One region of the Lysinibacillus sp. RS10 genome, then DNA from elsewhere that is predicted to be linked to it. Evidence: a T-box and tRNA genes for the amino acid it is inferred to sense, from the RefSeq annotation. Region 1 holds a T-box; the other regions hold tRNA genes.
The links. The T-box of region 1 lies ahead of metG (methionine--tRNA ligase). A T-box ahead of a tRNA ligase gene usually reads a tRNA of that ligase, here a tRNA-Met.
Positions count from the first base shown of each region.

Region 1 (4,398 bases):
TTGTGGAAAGCTACTATGAAAAACATGACGCAAACAATGCGAATGCCACTCATTATAGTGATCAGTTCTTTAATTTCGATGATTTACAAGTCGTCAGCAACGCGAGCTTCCCTTCAGCTAGTGTAAAAGTTCGCAAAGGTGACGAGGTATATAAAGCAAGTGCAGTTGGCTCAGGTCCAATTGATGCCCTTTATTCAGCTATCGCAGAAATTACAAACATTGATGTAAAACTTGTGGAATATAATATCAATAGCGTTTCTCGTGGTAAAGAAGCGCTTGGTAAAGTAAAAATTACAATCGAGCACGAAGGCGAAAAGTATATCGCAAAAGCTGCAGATACAGATATTTTAAAAGCCAGTGCGCTAGCTTATATTAATGCCATCAATAGCATTGTGGTCGCTAAATTAACGCCCGTTATGAACTAAATGGATCAATTATGCCTCGGCATAATTGCGTCCGCTGAAAAGTGACTTAAAATCGCATTTATCTCACCACCTATAGAGGTGGAAGAATTTGTACCTGTCGCTACGCTTTCGGTGCAAAAGACATTTGCTGAAAGAAGTTAAAAGCAGTATGACAATATTGAGTCATACTGCTTTCGTATTTTCCCTATCGACTGCCTTCCACTAACTTTTGATATTCCTCTTCAATCAATTCAACATTAAGACGTTCAAACAGTGGTGTCACTTCACTAATGCTTTCTGGCAATTCGACTTGCTCACGCCACTTCACTTCATCTATGCCTAACATTTTTCTCACTTTCTCAGCTGAAAACGGTAAGAATGGATGGAGTAGCTGACCTAGATTAGCAATTATATAAACACATGTTGCAAGTGTCTGATTCCCAGCTTCCACATTGTCTTTCACCTGTAGCCATGGCTGTTGCTCGTCAAAATAGCGATTAGCTGCACGAATATATTCAAAAATAGCCTCTAAAGATTGTTTAAAATGACCCGCTTCAATATGAGCCCCAACATCATGAAACAGCTGAGTCGTATGCTTTTGAATAGTACCATCTACCTCTGCATGAGGAACTTTACTATCGAATGATTTCTCTAAAAACTTCAATGTACGATTAACAAAATTACCATAAGCGCCAAGTAACTCACCGTTATGACTATAAATAAATTCTCGCCAAGAAAAATCAGTATCACGGTTTTCAGGTGCGTTCATGGTTAAAAAATAACGAATAGAATCTGCATCATAACGACTTAAAATATACGGCACCCATACCGCCCAGTTTTGGCTTGTCGATAATTTTCGTTTTTCTAATGTTAAATATTCATTGGATACAATATGTGAAGGTAAAGCCTTTGCTCCAATTCCCATTAGAATGGCCGGCCAAATAACTGTATGGAAAGGGATATTATCCTTCCCATGCACATAATACGAAATCGTTTCTTCATTCCATAAATCTTCAATAGCCATTTGATGTTGCTTTGCCCATTCGATACTTGCTGTGAAGTAACCTGCTACCGCTTCAATCCACACATATATTTTTTTGCCTTCAAAGCCTGGTACTGGTACATCTATTCCATTTGGCAAATCCCTCGTTACAGCGCGGTCTGGAACCCCTTCTGCTAAGTAACGCTCCGTTAAACCTATAGCATTGTTGCGCCAGCGTTTCTCAGTCTTTGCCTCTGCTAAATAAGATTCTAGCCTCCCTTGAAACTGACTAAATGCAAAATAAAAATGCTCTGTCTCCTTGATTATTGGCTCATTCCCACAAATTTTGCAGCGTTTATCAATTAAATCGAGTGGATCTAAAATTGTAGCGCAATGATCACATTGGTCACCTCGTGCCTTTGCACCGCAATTTGGACATACCCCCTCTACAAATCGGTCCGGCAAAAACTGTTTATCCGTTTCACAATAGGCTTGTTCTATTTTCTTTTTATATAAAAAATTGTTTGCTAGTAGTTGTAAAAAAATTGTCTGAACAGATTCATGATGGTGCTTAGCGTCTGTTCTCGTATACAAATCATACGTAAATCCTAAATCATTGAAGCATTGCGTAAACTCCTCATGATAATGATTAGCAATAGCCTCCGTTGTCGTGTTTTCCTGTGCAGCCCGAATCGAAATCGGGGTACCATTACAGTCACTACCTGAAACATATAAAACCTTCTCGCCCTTTTGTCGGTAATATCTAGCCAAAATATCACCTGGTAATAATGCGGCAACATGCCCTAAATGCAATGAACCATTTGCATATGGCCATGCCCCTCCAATAACAATCGTCATCCTAACTTGCTCCCCTCGAAAAAATTATAAAAAAGTGTAAGGTGTGTTGATTAACCATTTTTATCTAATCAACATACCTAAAAAAGTGTATAAAAAAACGCCCTAATCAAAATTGATTAGGACGAGTATACCCGTGTTACCACCTATATTTACAAATAGCTCACACTATTTGCCTCCATCAGTGCGTCTCATTTTATTTAATCAATTATGCCTCGGCATAATTGCGTCCGGAATCGGCTTTGTGCTTAGGCCTGCACGATGCAGGTCAGTTAGCCGTTATCGCATGGATGCGATGATCTTAGGCTAACATCCCCTAAGAACTCCTTTCCGATTCCGTGACATCCGCCGGAGGCTTGAACTTCTTCCAGCGGGTGTTTAGACACCTGCTGGAAGAAGTGAGAGATACTGCCGCTGTTGTAACGAGTGCCCATCTCGTCGTAATCTACTCGCAAACTTGCTTTCGGTACGAAGCTCAAAGGTCATTTTCAAAAGGGGTCATTTACCTCATTTCCACCAACAGAGGCTCTCTATTTAACGCTTACCCAATTTACTTTTCCTTATCATCGCTTTTACTATAGATTGGCATCATTTTACTATTTTTCCTTATGAATTGCAATGAATGTCGATAAATGACTGAAAACTTTCGATAAACCATTCATAGTTCTCGATAAAATAGAAAATGTAGTCGATAAAATTTTATCCTAGCTTTAAATAGAGTAACTCATTTAAATTATTAATGACGATGTCTGCTTTTTGTAATTCCGTTTCTTGTGCGAAATCGAAACGTACTCCAACTGAGAGTAACTGATTGTCAATAGCTGCCTGAATATCAGAAGAACGGTCTCCAACAACCGATCCTTGTTGAATAGCATTTTCCTCGATGACCTTTTTCACTAAATCAGATTTATGACCACTCGAAATAGACTGAATGCTATATGTACCTTCGATAAAACGCTGTAATTGATAAGTTTCTACTATTGCTTGTAAATACTCAGTTTGTCCATTACTTGCTATGAATAAATGATAGTTTTCTGCCAAAGCCTCAAGTGTTTGCTCTGCATTTGGATACAATGCGCCCTGGCCATTACGTATTTGTTCAATAAGCTTAATATGGAATAATGCATTGCTCTCCTCACGTGTCTCGAGCGTATGCATAGGACATAACGTTTCCCAAACAACAAGTAATGGTACACCCATAATTTCTCGGTACTTCTCTATCGGTGTATCTCCCTGCCACAAGCCCTTTGCACGCAATACATCGAACGTTGCTGATAGTGCAGGCTCTAATATTAGATTTGTTTGAAATAAAGTGCCATCCATATCAAAAATAATCGCTTTTTTCATAAAAACACCCCTTCTATAGTATCGACGTATTTATTAGAAGGAGTGTTTCAAGTATTAGGCATCAAAAAATTCCATATGTGTTTTTTCCTTCTTATAGTAATCCAATCGATCCTGTAAAGTCCCTGTATGGAATTCGAATTTATGACCGTCTGGATCTGTGAAATAAATCGATTTTTTATCTCTTACATCTCTTTGTCTACCTTCCAGAATATTGACATTATGTTGGATTAGCTTTTCATACATTTTGTCAAAATCATCCTCATGGATAGAAAATGCGATATGAGTATAGGATTGATGTATTTCATTGCGTGGAATATCCTTTTCTACATTAAGAGCAAGCCACAGCCCATTTACATCAAAATAGGCTGTACTTCTCCCCTTCACCAATAACTTTGCGTCAAAAAATTTTTCATAGAATGCAATGGATTCCTCTAGATTAGACACAGAAAATAATAAGTGATTAATGTTCTGGATTGTCATGCGTATGCTCCTAACTTTGAAATCGCTGATAGAAGTGTGATTATCGCTGATAACTCGCTCACTCTTATCTCAGGATATATTTATTTTGATTTTTTACCTTTCTTTAAGCCTTTCGAGATTTGCTTCCATTTGCGTTGCTCAGTTAGTCTTGCTTGTGCATTTGTTTTTCGTTCGATAAAGGCAAGCTCTTTCTGTAGCTTAAAATAGCTTTGGAGACGTGATTGTTCTAGCACTCCATCTGTAATTGCTTGCTGTACCGCACAATGTGGCTCCTTTTGATGTGTGCAATCCCGATAATGACAGGCTGCCGAAAGTTCCTCGATATCCTTA
Region 1 covers NZ_CP167122.1:173,805-178,202, reverse strand. The annotation lists gene ACB089_RS01040 (2-isopropylmalate synthase) at 1-425, shown strand, start outside; gene metG (methionine--tRNA ligase) at 610-2,244, opposite strand; T-box leader at 2,359-2,817, opposite strand; gene ACB089_RS01030 (HAD hydrolase-like protein) at 2,941-3,588, opposite strand; gene fosM (FosM family fosfomycin resistance protein) at 3,643-4,068, opposite strand; gene rsgA (ribosome small subunit-dependent GTPase A) at 4,149-4,398, opposite strand, start outside.

Region 2 (4,398 bases), 810 kb from region 1:
CCGTGAGAAAATCGGTCACACTGTGAAAATCGAAGTGGAAATCGAAACAAAAGCACAGCTAGTTGAAGCAATTGTAGCTGGTGCAGACATTATTATGTTTGATAATCGCAGCCCTGAAGAAATACATGAATGGCTTCCTGCCGTTCCCCCACATATCGTTACAGAAGCTTCAGGAGGCATAACGCTTCAAAACTTAAACACCTATGCTAAAACAGGCATTCAATGGATTTCTCTTGGAGCGTTAACACATTCAGTAATAGCCTTTGATATTAGTGCACTTGTACAAACGAAAGGAGCTAATTCCCTTGTCCATCACTAGTTTATTACAACAAACGTCACTACTACCAGATCATTATCGTGCATTATCTAAAAATGAAATGGAATGCCGCATTATCGCTATAAAAAAGAAATTAGGAAGGAAACTCTTCATCCCTGGGCATCATTATCAGAAAGATGAAGTAATTCAATTTGCAGATGTAACAGGGGATTCTTTACAGCTTGCTCAATTATCAGCTTCTAATAAAGAAGCTAAATATATAGTATTTTGTGGAGTACATTTTATGGCGGAAACAGCTGATATGCTTACAACTGAACAGCAGCATGTTTACTTACCTGATATGCGAGCAGGCTGTTCAATGGCCGATATGGCAGACATTTATCAAACAGAACAAGCATGGTCGATTTTACAACAGCTTTTCGGGGATACCATTATCCCGCTAACATATGTCAATTCTACTGCTGCCATTAAAGCATTTACGGGAAGGCATGGAGGGGCCTGTGTTACATCGTCCAATGCAAAAGAAATGGTTAAATGGGCATTTACACAAAAACAACGTATTTTCTTTTTACCAGATCAACATTTAGGTAGAAATACTGCGTATGATTTAGGAATACCACTAGAGAATATGGCAGTCTGGGATCCTCAAACAAATTTGCTAGAGACAGATCAGTTCCCAGAAAACATCCAAGTAATCTTATGGAAGGGACACTGCTCTGTACACGAAGGTTTTACAGTTCAGCATACGGAGCTTGTGCGTAAAGCGTATCCAAATATGCGCATCATTGTTCATCCTGAATGTAGCCGCGAGGTTGTTGCCGCTGCAGATGATGCAGGTTCTACAAAATACATTATTGATACAATTAATGGAGCACCAAGTGGTTCAGCATGGGCAATCGGTACAGAAATGAATCTTGTTAATCGGATTATTAAGCAGCACCCTGATAAGCATATTATCTCTTTAAATGAAAATTTCTGTCCTTGTCTTACGATGAATCGAATTGACCTCCCCCATCTACTTTGGTCCTTAGAAAGTATAGAAAAGGGGCAACCACATAATCGTATTCGAGTAGATGCTCACACTGCAGAGGAAGCACGTAACTCACTTGAAAGAATGCTGTTAAGAGCTTAAATGGTAAAACGTCTACTCATTTCTGGTAGACGTTTGTTTATTATAGCTCTAGGTGAACATGGTGTGATGTTTACTATCAATTATGCCGAGACATAATTACGTCTGAAAGCTTTAGAGGAAATTATTGAAATCTCAAAAACTATTCTTATACAAAAAAATGCAGTAGATGTAAATTACATCTACTGCATTTTAGTATGACCCGTACGGGATTCGAACCCGTGTTACCGCCGTGAAAGGGCGGTGTCTTAACCACTTGACCAACGGGCCAATGGCGGAGAAGGAGGGATTTGAACCCTCGCGCCGGTTACCCGACCTACACCCTTAGCAGGGGCGCCTCTTCAGCCTCTTGAGTACTTCCCCACAAAAAAATGGCTCCGAAGGCAGGACTCGAACCTGCGACAACCTGATTAACAGTCAGGTGCTACTACCAACTGAGCTACTTCGGAATAATGGTGGGCCTAAATGGACTCGAACCATCGACCTCACGCTTATCAGGCGTGCGCTCTAACCAGCTGAGCTATAGGCCCTTGGAGCGGGTGATGAGAATCGAACTCACGACATCAGCTTGGAAGGCTGAGGTTTTACCATTAAACTACACCCGCAAATATGGTGGGTCAGGACGGAATCGAACCGCCGACACTTAGAGCTTCAATCTAATGCTCTACCAACTGAGCTACTGACCCATATTTTTTTAAAAATGGCGGTCCCGACCGGGATCGAACCGGCGATCTCCTGCGTGACAGGCAGGCATGTTAACCGCTACACCACGGGACCATTTTGGTTGCGGGGGCCGGATTTGAACCAACGACCTTCGGGTTATGAGCCCGACGAGCTACCACTGCTCCACCCCGCGTTAATAATATTCTTTTCGAGTTTTTCAAGCACCATTTGTAGGAATTGGTTGCGGGGGCCGGATTTGAACCAACGACCTTCGGGTTATGAGCCCGACGAGCTACCACTGCTCCACCCCGCGTTAATAATATGTTCTTTTCGAGTTTTTCAAGCGCCATTTATAGAAATAAAACTGGAGGAGGTAGAGGGATTCGAACCCCCGCGCGGTGTTACCCGCCTGTCGGTTTTCAAGACCGATCCCTTCAGCCAGACTTGGGTATACCTCCGTAATTATATAAATGGTGGACCTTGCAGGACTCGAACCTGCGACCGGACGGTTATGAGCCGTCTGCTCTAACCAACTGAGCTAAAGGTCCTTTAAGATGGCGGCAGAGGGGATCGAACCCCCGACCTTACGGGTATGAACCGTACGCTCTAGCCAGCTGAGCTACGCCGCCAGGATCTTTATACTGGTTATCTTTATGGTGGAGCCTAGCGGGATCGAACCGCTGACCTCCTGCGTGCAAGGCAGGCGCTCTCCCAGCTGAGCTAAGGCCCCATAAAATGGTCGGAATGACAGGATTCGAACCTACGACCCCTTGGTCCCAAACCAAGTGCTCTACCAAGCTGAGCTACATTCCGATAAATATTAATTTGGCGCGCCCGGCAGGAGTCGAACCCACAACCTTCTGATCCGTAGTCAGACGCTCTATCCAATTGAGCTACGGGCGCTAATTATAAAAAATGGTGCCGAGGGCCGGAATCGAACCGGCACGGTAGTCACCTACCGCAGGATTTTAAGTCCTGTGCGTCTGCCAGTTCCGCCACCCCGGCACATTTGGAGCGGAAGACGAGGTTCGAACTCGCGACCCCCACCTTGGCAAGGTGGTGTTCTACCACTGAACTACTTCCGCATGTGCATAAGATTTTATTTATCCTGGCAATTATGAAATTCTTAAAAATGGTGCGGGTGAAGGGAGTCGAACCCCCACGCCTTGCGGCGCTAGATCCTAAGTCTAGTGCGTCTGCCAATTCCGCCACACCCGCATATTTTGTTGGCAATTAAATGGTGAGCCATGAAGGACTCGAACCTTCGACCCTCTGATTAAAAGTCAGATGCTCTACCAACTGAGCTAATGGCTCAAACTATGGTGCCGGCGATAGGAGTCGAACCCACGACCTACTGATTACAAGTCAGTTGCTCTACCAACTGAGCTACACCGGCAAATGGTGGAGGATGACGGGCTCGAACCGCCGACCCCCTGCTTGTAAGGCAGGTGCTCTCCCAGCTGAGCTAATCCTCCTGGGTATTATGCCTAGCGACGTCCTACTCTCACAGGGGGAAGCCCCCAACTACCATCGGCGCTAAAGAGCTTAACTTCCGTGTTCGGTATGGGAACGGGTGTGACCTCTTTGCCATCATCACTAGACTATTTTAAAGACAAGATTTATTATAACGTATTTTTGTTATAATTGCAAGCTTTTTTTAAAAAAACTTTCTTATTCTTTCAAAACTGGATAAACGTGCATTGAATGTTTCAAACATTTTGGTTAAGTCCTCGATCGATTAGTATTCGTCAGCTCCATGTGTCACCACACTTCCACCTCGAACCTATCTACCTCATCGTCTTTGAGGGATCTTACTTACTTGCGTAATGGGAAATCTCATCTTGAGGGGGGCTTCATGCTTAGATGCTTTCAGCACTTATCCCGTCCACACATAGCTACCCAGCGATGCCTTTGGCAAGACAACTGGTACACCAGCGGTGTGTCCATCCCGGTCCTCTCGTACTAAGGACAGCTCCTCTCAAATTTCCTACGCCCACGACGGATAGGGACCGAACTGTCTCACGACGTTCTGAACCCAGCTCGCGTACCGCTTTAATGGGCGAACAGCCCAACCCTTGGGACCGACTACAGCCCCAGGATGCGATGAGCCGACATCGAGGTGCCAAACCTCCCCGTCGATGTGGACTCTTGGGGGAGATAAGCCTGTTATCCCCGGGGTAGCTTTTATCCGTTGAGCGATGGCCCTTCCATGCGGAACCACCGGATCACTAAGCCCGTCTTTCGACCCTGCTCGACTTGTAGGTCTCGCAGTCAAGCTCCCTTGTGCCTTTACACTCTACGAATGATTTCCAACCATTCTGAGGGAACC
Region 2 covers NZ_CP167122.1:984,964-989,361, reverse strand. The annotation lists gene nadC (carboxylating nicotinate-nucleotide diphosphorylase) at 1-319, shown strand, start outside; gene nadA (quinolinate synthase NadA) at 306-1,409, shown strand; tRNA gene ACB089_RS05115 (tRNA-Glu) at 1,605-1,676, opposite strand; tRNA gene ACB089_RS05110 (tRNA-Ser) at 1,679-1,769, opposite strand; tRNA gene ACB089_RS05105 (tRNA-Asn) at 1,779-1,855, opposite strand; tRNA gene ACB089_RS05100 (tRNA-Ile) at 1,860-1,936, opposite strand; tRNA gene ACB089_RS05095 (tRNA-Gly) at 1,938-2,011, opposite strand; tRNA gene ACB089_RS05090 (tRNA-Phe) at 2,017-2,092, opposite strand; tRNA gene ACB089_RS05085 (tRNA-Asp) at 2,108-2,183, opposite strand; tRNA gene ACB089_RS05080 (tRNA-Met) at 2,188-2,262, opposite strand; tRNA gene ACB089_RS05075 (tRNA-Met) at 2,308-2,382, opposite strand; tRNA gene ACB089_RS05070 (tRNA-Ser) at 2,435-2,527, opposite strand; tRNA gene ACB089_RS05065 (tRNA-Ile) at 2,541-2,617, opposite strand; tRNA gene ACB089_RS05060 (tRNA-Met) at 2,625-2,698, opposite strand; tRNA gene ACB089_RS05055 (tRNA-Ala) at 2,724-2,799, opposite strand; tRNA gene ACB089_RS05050 (tRNA-Pro) at 2,806-2,882, opposite strand; tRNA gene ACB089_RS05045 (tRNA-Arg) at 2,896-2,972, opposite strand; tRNA gene ACB089_RS05040 (tRNA-Leu) at 2,986-3,074, opposite strand; tRNA gene ACB089_RS05035 (tRNA-Gly) at 3,080-3,154, opposite strand; tRNA gene ACB089_RS05030 (tRNA-Leu) at 3,203-3,287, opposite strand; tRNA gene ACB089_RS05025 (tRNA-Lys) at 3,308-3,383, opposite strand; tRNA gene ACB089_RS05020 (tRNA-Thr) at 3,390-3,465, opposite strand; tRNA gene ACB089_RS05015 (tRNA-Val) at 3,469-3,544, opposite strand; rRNA gene rrf (5S ribosomal RNA) at 3,555-3,670, opposite strand; rRNA gene ACB089_RS05005 (23S ribosomal RNA) at 3,788-4,398, opposite strand, start outside.
Region 2: it has a tRNA-Met gene. The T-box ahead of metG (methionine--tRNA ligase) is inferred to sense a tRNA for this amino acid. The anticodon was not compared.

Region 3 (4,398 bases), 420 kb from region 1:
CGAAGGAGGCGTCGGTGGGATACTACCCTGGTTGTATTGAAATTCTAACCCATGCCCCTTAGCGGGGTAGGAGACAGTGTCAGGCGGACAGTTTGACTGGGGCGGTCGCCTCCTAAAAGGTAACGGAGGCGCCCAAAGGTTCCCTCAGAATGGTTGGAAATCATTCGTAGAGTGTAAAGGCACAAGGGAGCTTGACTGCGAGACCTACAAGTCGAGCAGGGTCGAAAGACGGGCTTAGTGATCCGGTGGTTCCGCATGGAAGGGCCATCGCTCAACGGATAAAAGCTACCCCGGGGATAACAGGCTTATCTCCCCCAAGAGTCCACATCGACGGGGAGGTTTGGCACCTCGATGTCGGCTCATCGCATCCTGGGGCTGTAGTCGGTCCCAAGGGTTGGGCTGTTCGCCCATTAAAGCGGTACGCGAGCTGGGTTCAGAACGTCGTGAGACAGTTCGGTCCCTATCCGTCGTGGGCGTAGGAAATTTGAGAGGAGCTGTCCTTAGTACGAGAGGACCGGGATGGACACACCGCTGGTGTACCAGTTGTCTTGCCAAAGGCATCGCTGGGTAGCTATGTGTGGACGGGATAAGTGCTGAAAGCATCTAAGCATGAAGCCCCCCTCAAGATGAGATTTCCCATTACGCAAGTAAGTAAGATCCCTCAAAGACGATGAGGTAGATAGGTTCGAGGTGGAAGTGTGGTGACACATGGAGCTGACGAATACTAATCGATCGAGGACTTAACCAAAATGTTTGAAACATTCAATGCACGTTTATCCAGTTTTGAAAGAATAAGATAGTTTTTTTAAAAAAAGCTTGCAATTATAATAAAAATACGTTATAATAAATCTTGTCTTTAAAATAGTCTAGTGATGATGGCAAAGAGGTCACACCCGTTCCCATACCGAACACGGAAGTTAAGCTCTTTAGCGCCGATGGTAGTTGGGGGCTTCCCCCTGTGAGAGTAGGACGTCGCTAGGCTATATACTAAAATTATTCCGAAGTAGCTCAGTTGGTAGTAGCACCTGACTGTTAATCAGGTTGTCGCAGGTTCGAGTCCTGCCTTCGGAGCCATTCTTGGAGAGTTGTCCGAGTGGCCGAAGGAGCACGATTGGAAATCGTGTAGGCGGTTAACACTGTCTCAAGGGTTCAAATCCCTTACTCTCCGCCAGCACTTTAAGGATTTTTAATTCCAAACGAAGGCCCCTTGGTCAAGTGGTTAAGACACCGCCCTTTCACGGCGGTAACACGGGTTCGAATCCCGTAGGGGTCACCATTTATTCAATACCCAGATGGAGGATTAGCTCAGCTGGGAGAGCATCTGCCTTACAAGCAGAGGGTCGGCGGTTCGAGCCCGTCATCCTCCACCATTATTTAAATAAATCACCTTATTATCGCGGGGTGGAGCAGTGGTAGCTCGTCGGGCTCATAACCCGAAGGTCGTTGGTTCAAATCCGGCCCCCGCAACCAAAATGGTCCCGTGGTGTAGCGGTTAACATGCCTGCCTGTCACGCAGGAGATCGCCGGTTCGATCCCGGTCGGGACCGCCATTTTTTTTAAAAATATGGGTCAGTAGCTCAGTTGGTAGAGCATTAGATTGAAGCTCTAAGTGTCGGCGGTTCGATTCCGTCCTGACCCACCATATTTTTTTTGCCGGTGTAGCTCAGTTGGTAGAGCAACTGACTTGTAATCAGTAGGTCGTGGGTTCGACTCCTATCGCCGGCACCATGTATTCCCGGAGGGGTAGCGAAGTGGCTAAACGCGGCGGACTGTAAATCCGCTCCTTAGGGTTCGGCGGTTCGAATCCGTCCCCCTCCACCAGTTTTTTATTCATAGGGGCATAGTTTAACGGTAGAATAGAGGTCTCCAAAACCTTTGATGTGGGTTCGATTCCTACTGCCCCTGCCAATTAATTAATTTCATGGCGGTTGTGGCGAAGTGGTTAACGCACCTGATTGTGGTTCAGGCATTCGTGGGTTCGATTCCCATCAGTCGCCCCATTTAATTTAAAACAATAAAATATATAGTAATATGGCGGTTGTGGCGAAGTGGTTAACGCACCTGATTGTGGTTCAGGCATTCGTGGGTTCGATTCCCATCAGTCGCCCCATTTATATATTTAACTTTTGGGGTATAGCCAAGCGGTAAGGCAACGGATTTTGATTCCGTCACGCCCTGGTTCGAATCCAGGTACCCCAGCCATTTATTGCGGAAGTAGTTCAGTGGTAGAACACCACCTTGCCAAGGTGGGGGTCGCGAGTTCGAACCTCGTCTTCCGCTCCAAATATGATGGCGGCATAGCCAAGTGGTAAGGCACAGGTCTGCAACACCTTTACCACCGGTTCAAATCCGGTTGCCGCCTCCATAATTTATTTCTTAATCGGATTTTCCGATTTTTTTTATCTCCATTATGCCGGTGTGGCGGAATTGGCAGACGCGCACGACTCAAAATCGTGTTCCTTTGGAGTGTCGGTTCGACCCCGACCACCGGTATCATATTTAGTAAAGAATCCTTGATAGGATTCTTTTTTATTTGTAGTAAATTTATAGATAGCATTTAAGATTCTCTCAAAATGTATTTTTTGAGAGGATTTTTTATGAGCAGCATGGTACCGTAAAGATTGGAATATATTAGCAAAATAGCAACAAAGAAATCCTTTTTCGCTCAATAATAAACTTATTTTTTCCTAATAAACACGCTTATTCTCTAGTTTTAGTTTCTCTGCATTTGCAGGTGAAACAGACACGCCAGCACTCATTAAAAAGAGTAGAATACAAGTGATTCTAATCATTTGAGGTGCTGTAGCAACCTTCAAATTTGATTTCAAAAACCCCTCACCTAATCATGACAAAACTAATTTAAGAATATACAATCTTGATCTTCAATAAAATAAATAGTTTCTACCTCTTCTTGTTCTACAAGCTGCAATTGCTCACCAGAATTATCATTTATCTCTGAGGCAGAGGCATCATCATAAAATATAAAACGGCCACCTACTAAGAAAAGACCTCATAAAATTTTTCCCATAACAAACCTACCTTAGTTGATCGATTAAAACATAACACTAATAATGGTAAATTTAATTATTTTGATTAAAACAATGATAAAATATGTAAAAAAAGGTACTTTATTATATAGTGATTGATGTTGAGGAGGAGTGGCTATGAAAAATTTGTTTTATTTAATGTTCATTGTGATGATTATAGCTGGTTGTAACGGAATACCTTCATCACATTCCGATTCTTTTGGAAACCCAGTGGGGCGAGTTATTGTAGATGATGAAGGTTACATGATGCAGATTGGCGACTTCGAATTGAAAGATGATGACGTTACAATTCGAAGTCTTAATTCACCTGATAAATATGGCTTAGCAGAAGAATTTGAAACATTAACTGTTGAAAAGGGAGATAAAATAAGAATTGAAATTGATCAAAACCCACCTTCAATAATTGTAAATCAGGAGAATGAAGATGGTACAATTGATAATATTGAAATTCAAAATAACGAAATAACCCTTCCAACGGAAAAAGGATATTATATTTACGAAGTTATTGCAAAATTGAATGAAGGAAAATCAACTTTTGTTTTCGATTTGAATATAGAATAAAAAAATTCGATTTACTGAGTATGGCTTAATTTTAAAGATTGGAGTGGAGGCTGGTCGGTCGACTATTTGGGGATCATCGGACGTCCCAGGAAGCTCTGCTCTGTGCGAAAGCGAAGCGTCAGCGACAAAGCGCCCAGTCGGAACGGAAATCAATCACACGTTATGGTGATGAGCCAGTTTTAGTATACTTTTAAAATTTAGGTTGATGATAATACATGAATTCCTGCATTTCTATAAGGTAGGGATGGAAGTTACATTTACAATGCATAGAGAGGGTAAGAACATGAACAGACATTTTTTTATTGCAGTTCCACTTCCTTCAGATATTAAAGAAGCTCTTCATGCAAGATGTGAAAAAATGAAAACAGATTTTCATTTTAAACGATGGGTTCACCGGGAAGATTATCACATCACCTTGGCTTTTTTAGGTCATGCGGATGAAGGGCAATTACAGGCTGTAGTGGATGAAACGAGGAAAAATCTGATGAATGTTTCTCCGTTCGAATTAAAAATTCAAGGATTCAATACTTTTGGAAGAAGAGAATATCCAAGAATTTTATGGGTGGATCTGCTCGAATCTGAGCAATTAAGTTTTGTGAGAGACATAGTATACCGTGATTGTATTAAAGCTGGATTTGAATTAGATATGAAGCCTTTTACACCACATATAACTGTTGCGAGAAAATGGGATGAGGCATTCGGTAAATTTCTATTCGAAGAGTTGCTAAAAGAAGAGTTTCAGCTTCCTCAATTTCCAGTGAAAGAAGTGATTTTGTACGAATCGAGGGTA
Region 3 covers NZ_CP167122.1:597,054-601,451, forward strand. The annotation lists rRNA gene ACB089_RS03015 (23S ribosomal RNA) at 1-748, shown strand, start outside; rRNA gene rrf (5S ribosomal RNA) at 866-981, shown strand; tRNA gene ACB089_RS03025 (tRNA-Asn) at 998-1,074, shown strand; tRNA gene ACB089_RS03030 (tRNA-Ser) at 1,080-1,171, shown strand; tRNA gene ACB089_RS03035 (tRNA-Glu) at 1,202-1,276, shown strand; tRNA gene ACB089_RS03040 (tRNA-Val) at 1,295-1,370, shown strand; tRNA gene ACB089_RS03045 (tRNA-Met) at 1,396-1,470, shown strand; tRNA gene ACB089_RS03050 (tRNA-Asp) at 1,475-1,550, shown strand; tRNA gene ACB089_RS03055 (tRNA-Phe) at 1,567-1,642, shown strand; tRNA gene ACB089_RS03060 (tRNA-Thr) at 1,653-1,728, shown strand; tRNA gene ACB089_RS03065 (tRNA-Tyr) at 1,738-1,821, shown strand; tRNA gene ACB089_RS03070 (tRNA-Trp) at 1,835-1,908, shown strand; tRNA gene ACB089_RS03075 (tRNA-His) at 1,925-2,000, shown strand; tRNA gene ACB089_RS03080 (tRNA-His) at 2,035-2,110, shown strand; tRNA gene ACB089_RS03085 (tRNA-Gln) at 2,128-2,202, shown strand; tRNA gene ACB089_RS03090 (tRNA-Gly) at 2,209-2,283, shown strand; tRNA gene ACB089_RS03095 (tRNA-Cys) at 2,292-2,365, shown strand; tRNA gene ACB089_RS03100 (tRNA-Leu) at 2,413-2,493, shown strand; gene ACB089_RS03105 (hypothetical protein) at 2,688-2,828, opposite strand; gene ACB089_RS03110 (hypothetical protein) at 3,165-3,608, shown strand; gene thpR (RNA 2',3'-cyclic phosphodiesterase) at 3,853-4,398, shown strand, end outside.
Region 3: it has a tRNA-Met gene. The T-box ahead of metG (methionine--tRNA ligase) is inferred to sense a tRNA for this amino acid. The anticodon was not compared.

Region 4 (4,398 bases), 820 kb from region 1:
GTGTATCCCCAGCAATGACGAAATTCGCATCTACTTTAGTAAGCATTGTGCCCTTTTCAGATTTAATGTTATTTAACACATAACGATGTGTACCTTTTAGTGGCTCATTCATTGTAAAGATGATTGATTTTTTATCAGCACTGATTTCTGTTTTCACAACTGTTAGTGCTTTTAAAGTATCCACATTAGAGAAAGCTACAATATTATCTTGTAATTTCCCATCTGCTTTTAACACAGAGTTTGGATCAATTGCTTGGTTGAAAACTACTTTAATCTGTGAAGCATTGATTCCCTCAACTGATTGTACTTTTAGCTCATTGACTTCATATGTAACAACAGCGGAATATGGTTTGTTATTAATTTTGAAATCCACTTTAGTTTCCACATTTTCAATAAGCGGCGTTGCTAATGTAACCTTGTGACTTGACCCATCTGTTAATGTTACCTGTAGTGTAGTTGCATCGACAACTTTAACTGTTTGGATAAGTAATGGCACTTCAGGTTTTTTGATCATTTCATTGATATTCATCATTGAACGATGTAAAAATGACGCAAATTGACCACGTGTTAATGTATTTTTCGGATTAAATGCTTTTACATTTGTAATCTTTGCATATTCTAATGCGATGATGGATTCACGATTTTCTGGTAAAGCAACTTTTAAATCTGTAATAGAAGATTTATAGTTTTCTTTTTTATACATCGCAATTAAATCGATATCGTAAACTGTTTCAATCGCACGTACTAAGATAGAAGCCATTTGTTCACGTGAGATTTTTTCGGAAGGTAATAACTTGTTGTTAGTACCTTTGTAAATACCAGTATCATTTATAAGCGCTGCATATTGTAGTAATTCTTTATCTTTTGTAGATGTAGGCAAGTCCGTAAAACGTACTTTTTTATTGTAATCTGCTGGCACTTGGAAGTTTTCAGATACAAGCCATTTCCCTAAAAATTTCGTTACATTTCCTTTAGTAAGGACCGCATTTGGCTTAAATGAGCCGTCCGGATATCCACCTATAATTTTTGCATCTGCTAATGCTAAAATGGCCTCTTTGTGGTCACTTTTTGCAATATCTGTAAAGCTCGCTGCACTTGCAGTAGGTACAATAGCTGCGGCAACCAATGCAGCAGATGCTGTACTTACAATCCATTTACTTTGCTTTTTTTTCACTTTTATAACCCCCTACGAATTCTATTCATCTCCATTATAAAAGAAAGATAGATATATTCCAAAGATTATACCAATATTATCGTCATTTACCATGGATTATTTGTGTAATAAAAGATGAAATTAGCAAAGTTAAGTTACATTTAGTTTGTTTGTCCATTTTTTGTATGAAATTGCACAATTTTTATTGACTTATATTGATAGTTACGAGGATGATCAGAAATGTTTTTTAGTAGTCTTATTAGGATAAAGCAAAAGGTTATATAGCAACATTTATTGAACGAATGATATGTAGGAATGTTTATCCATGATTGCTTAACGAAGACTTGAGCGTGCTATTCACCTCCCCTACATGAACAACTACCCAAAGGTGCTATCTAAACCACAACAACGGATCGTTTAAAGAATTTAGCTATTTTCAAGTGTTAGAGGAATGCCAATGGGGATAGATTACTACGTGAATTCTGCCTATAGAAAAAATTTTTGATAAGATATCGGAGGAAGTAATTGAACGGAGCCGTACACTAATTTAATAACTGGCCTAGAAAGTGGCTGGGAAAACAGCAAATGAGGCGTTTATGGAACAACAAAGTATCATAAAGAACAAATGCGCTAAAGCGCTGGAGAGCCCGAAACAAAAGTAAACGCTACATCACTTTTGCCCGATGGATCAAAGCGACCTACAGGATTAGCGCTTTAGCCTAGACGACTATGCTCTAGGTTATCTACAGGAAAAAAATCTATAGTTTCCCTTAACAATGAAAAAGCAGTAGATGTAAGTTACATCTACTGCTTTTCTAGTATGACCCGTACGGGATTCGAACCCGTGTTACCGCCGTGAAAGGGCGGTGTCTTAACCACTTGACCAACGGGCCAATGGCGGAGAAGGAGGGATTTGAACCCTCGCGCCGGTTACCCGACCTACACCCTTAGCAGGGGCGCCTCTTCAGCCTCTTGAGTACTTCCCCACAAAAAAATGGCTCCGAAGGCAGGACTCGAACCTGCGACAACCTGATTAACAGTCAGGTGCTACTACCAACTGAGCTACTTCGGAAAAATGGTGGGCCTAAATGGACTCGAACCATCGACCTCACGCTTATCAGGCGTGCGCTCTAACCAGCTGAGCTATAGGCCCTTGGAGCGGGTGATGAGAATCGAACTCACGACATCAGCTTGGAAGGCTGAGGTTTTACCATTAAACTACACCCGCAAATATGGTGGGTCAGGACGGAATCGAACCGCCGACACTTAGAGCTTCAATCTAATGCTCTACCAACTGAGCTACTGACCCATATTTTTTAAAAAATGGCGGTCCCGACCGGGATCGAACCGGCGATCTCCTGCGTGACAGGCAGGCATGTTAACCGCTACACCACGGGACCATTTTGGTTGCGGGGGCCGGATTTGAACCAACGACCTTCGGGTTATGAGCCCGACGAGCTACCACTGCTCCACCCCGCGTTAATAATATTCTTTTCGAGTTTTTCAAGCGCCATTTATAGAAATAAAACTGGAGGAGGTAGAGGGATTCGAACCCCCGCGCGGTGTTACCCGCCTGTCGGTTTTCAAGACCGATCCCTTCAGCCAGACTTGGGTATACCTCCGTAATTATATAAATGGTGGACCTTGCAGGACTCGAACCTGCGACCGGACGGTTATGAGCCGTCTGCTCTAACCAACTGAGCTAAAGGTCCTTTTAGATGGCGGCAGAGGGGATCGAACCCCCGACCTTACGGGTATGAACCGTACGCTCTAGCCAGCTGAGCTACGCCGCCAGGATCTTTATACTGGTTATCTTTATGGTGGAGCCTAGCGGGATCGAACCGCTGACCTCCTGCGTGCAAGGCAGGCGCTCTCCCAGCTGAGCTAAGGCCCCATAAAATGGTCGGAATGACAGGATTCGAACCTACGACCCCTTGGTCCCAAACCAAGTGCTCTACCAAGCTGAGCTACATTCCGATAAGTATTAATATGGCGCGCCCGGCAGGAGTCGAACCCACAACCTTCTGATCCGTAGTCAGACGCTCTATCCAATTGAGCTACGGGCGCTAATTATAAAAAATGGTGCCGAGGGCCGGAATCGAACCGGCACGGTAGTCACCTACCGCAGGATTTTAAGTCCTGTGCGTCTGCCAGTTCCGCCACCCCGGCACATTTGGAGCGGAAGACGAGGTTCGAACTCGCGACCCCCACCTTGGCAAGGTGGTGTTCTACCACTGAACTACTTCCGCATGTGCATAAGATTTTATTTATCCTGGCAATTATGAAATTCTTAAAAATGGTGCGGGTGAAGGGAGTCGAACCCCCACGCCTTGCGGCGCTAGATCCTAAGTCTAGTGCGTCTGCCAATTCCGCCACACCCGCATATTTTGTTGGCAATTAAATGGTGAGCCATGAAGGACTCGAACCTTCGACCCTCTGATTAAAAGTCAGATGCTCTACCAACTGAGCTAATGGCTCAAACTATGGTGCCGGCGATAGGAGTCGAACCCACGACCTACTGATTACAAGTCAGTTGCTCTACCAACTGAGCTACACCGGCAAATGGTGGAGGATGACGGGCTCGAACCGCCGACCCCCTGCTTGTAAGGCAGGTGCTCTCCCAGCTGAGCTAATCCTCCTGGGTATTATGCCTAGCGACGTCCTACTCTCACAGGGGGAAGCCCCCAACTACCATCGGCGCTAAAGAGCTTAACTTCCGTGTTCGGTATGGGAACGGGTGTGACCTCTTTGCCATCATCACTAGACTATTAACAGTTTTCAATATACGTTGTATTTTGAAAGTCTTATGTATTTCGTTTTGAAGTTTATTACCTGTCCTTCAAGACAAGAATTATTGTATAACGTTTTCTCACATTGTGCAACACTTTTTAATAAAAAAAAGAAATTATTACTTTTTGAAGATATTTTCGTTTTGAAAGAGAAATAATTACTCTATTATTTATTATAGCAATTGTTCAATTAAAAGAAAACAATTAATTTATCAGATAGATTGATTAGCTATTTTTATTCCTTTTATTTAATAAAAGGATGCTGATTTTCGCAATAAGCTAACTCCTTTCTACGGGCAAACATCAACCTTGTTATTTTTCCCTTAGGAATCTTTGCTCTTCGCCAGAAGTACTTGAGTAACCTTTCGCTCCAATCAGCTACAAAAATGAATACAAAAAATCTTTTTATAAATCATTAACATGCCTGTTAATTTATAATTTCTATATTATTTTATT
Region 4 covers NZ_CP167122.1:992,668-997,065, reverse strand. The annotation lists gene ACB089_RS05245 (S-layer homology domain-containing protein) at 1-1,174, opposite strand, end outside; tRNA gene ACB089_RS05240 (tRNA-Glu) at 1,975-2,046, opposite strand; tRNA gene ACB089_RS05235 (tRNA-Ser) at 2,049-2,139, opposite strand; tRNA gene ACB089_RS05230 (tRNA-Asn) at 2,149-2,225, opposite strand; tRNA gene ACB089_RS05225 (tRNA-Ile) at 2,230-2,306, opposite strand; tRNA gene ACB089_RS05220 (tRNA-Gly) at 2,308-2,381, opposite strand; tRNA gene ACB089_RS05215 (tRNA-Phe) at 2,387-2,462, opposite strand; tRNA gene ACB089_RS05210 (tRNA-Asp) at 2,478-2,553, opposite strand; tRNA gene ACB089_RS05205 (tRNA-Met) at 2,558-2,632, opposite strand; tRNA gene ACB089_RS05200 (tRNA-Ser) at 2,683-2,775, opposite strand; tRNA gene ACB089_RS05195 (tRNA-Ile) at 2,789-2,865, opposite strand; tRNA gene ACB089_RS05190 (tRNA-Met) at 2,873-2,946, opposite strand; tRNA gene ACB089_RS05185 (tRNA-Ala) at 2,972-3,047, opposite strand; tRNA gene ACB089_RS05180 (tRNA-Pro) at 3,054-3,130, opposite strand; tRNA gene ACB089_RS05175 (tRNA-Arg) at 3,144-3,220, opposite strand; tRNA gene ACB089_RS05170 (tRNA-Leu) at 3,234-3,322, opposite strand; tRNA gene ACB089_RS05165 (tRNA-Gly) at 3,328-3,402, opposite strand; tRNA gene ACB089_RS05160 (tRNA-Leu) at 3,451-3,535, opposite strand; tRNA gene ACB089_RS05155 (tRNA-Lys) at 3,556-3,631, opposite strand; tRNA gene ACB089_RS05150 (tRNA-Thr) at 3,638-3,713, opposite strand; tRNA gene ACB089_RS05145 (tRNA-Val) at 3,717-3,792, opposite strand; rRNA gene rrf (5S ribosomal RNA) at 3,803-3,918, opposite strand.
Region 4: it has a tRNA-Met gene. The T-box ahead of metG (methionine--tRNA ligase) is inferred to sense a tRNA for this amino acid. The anticodon was not compared.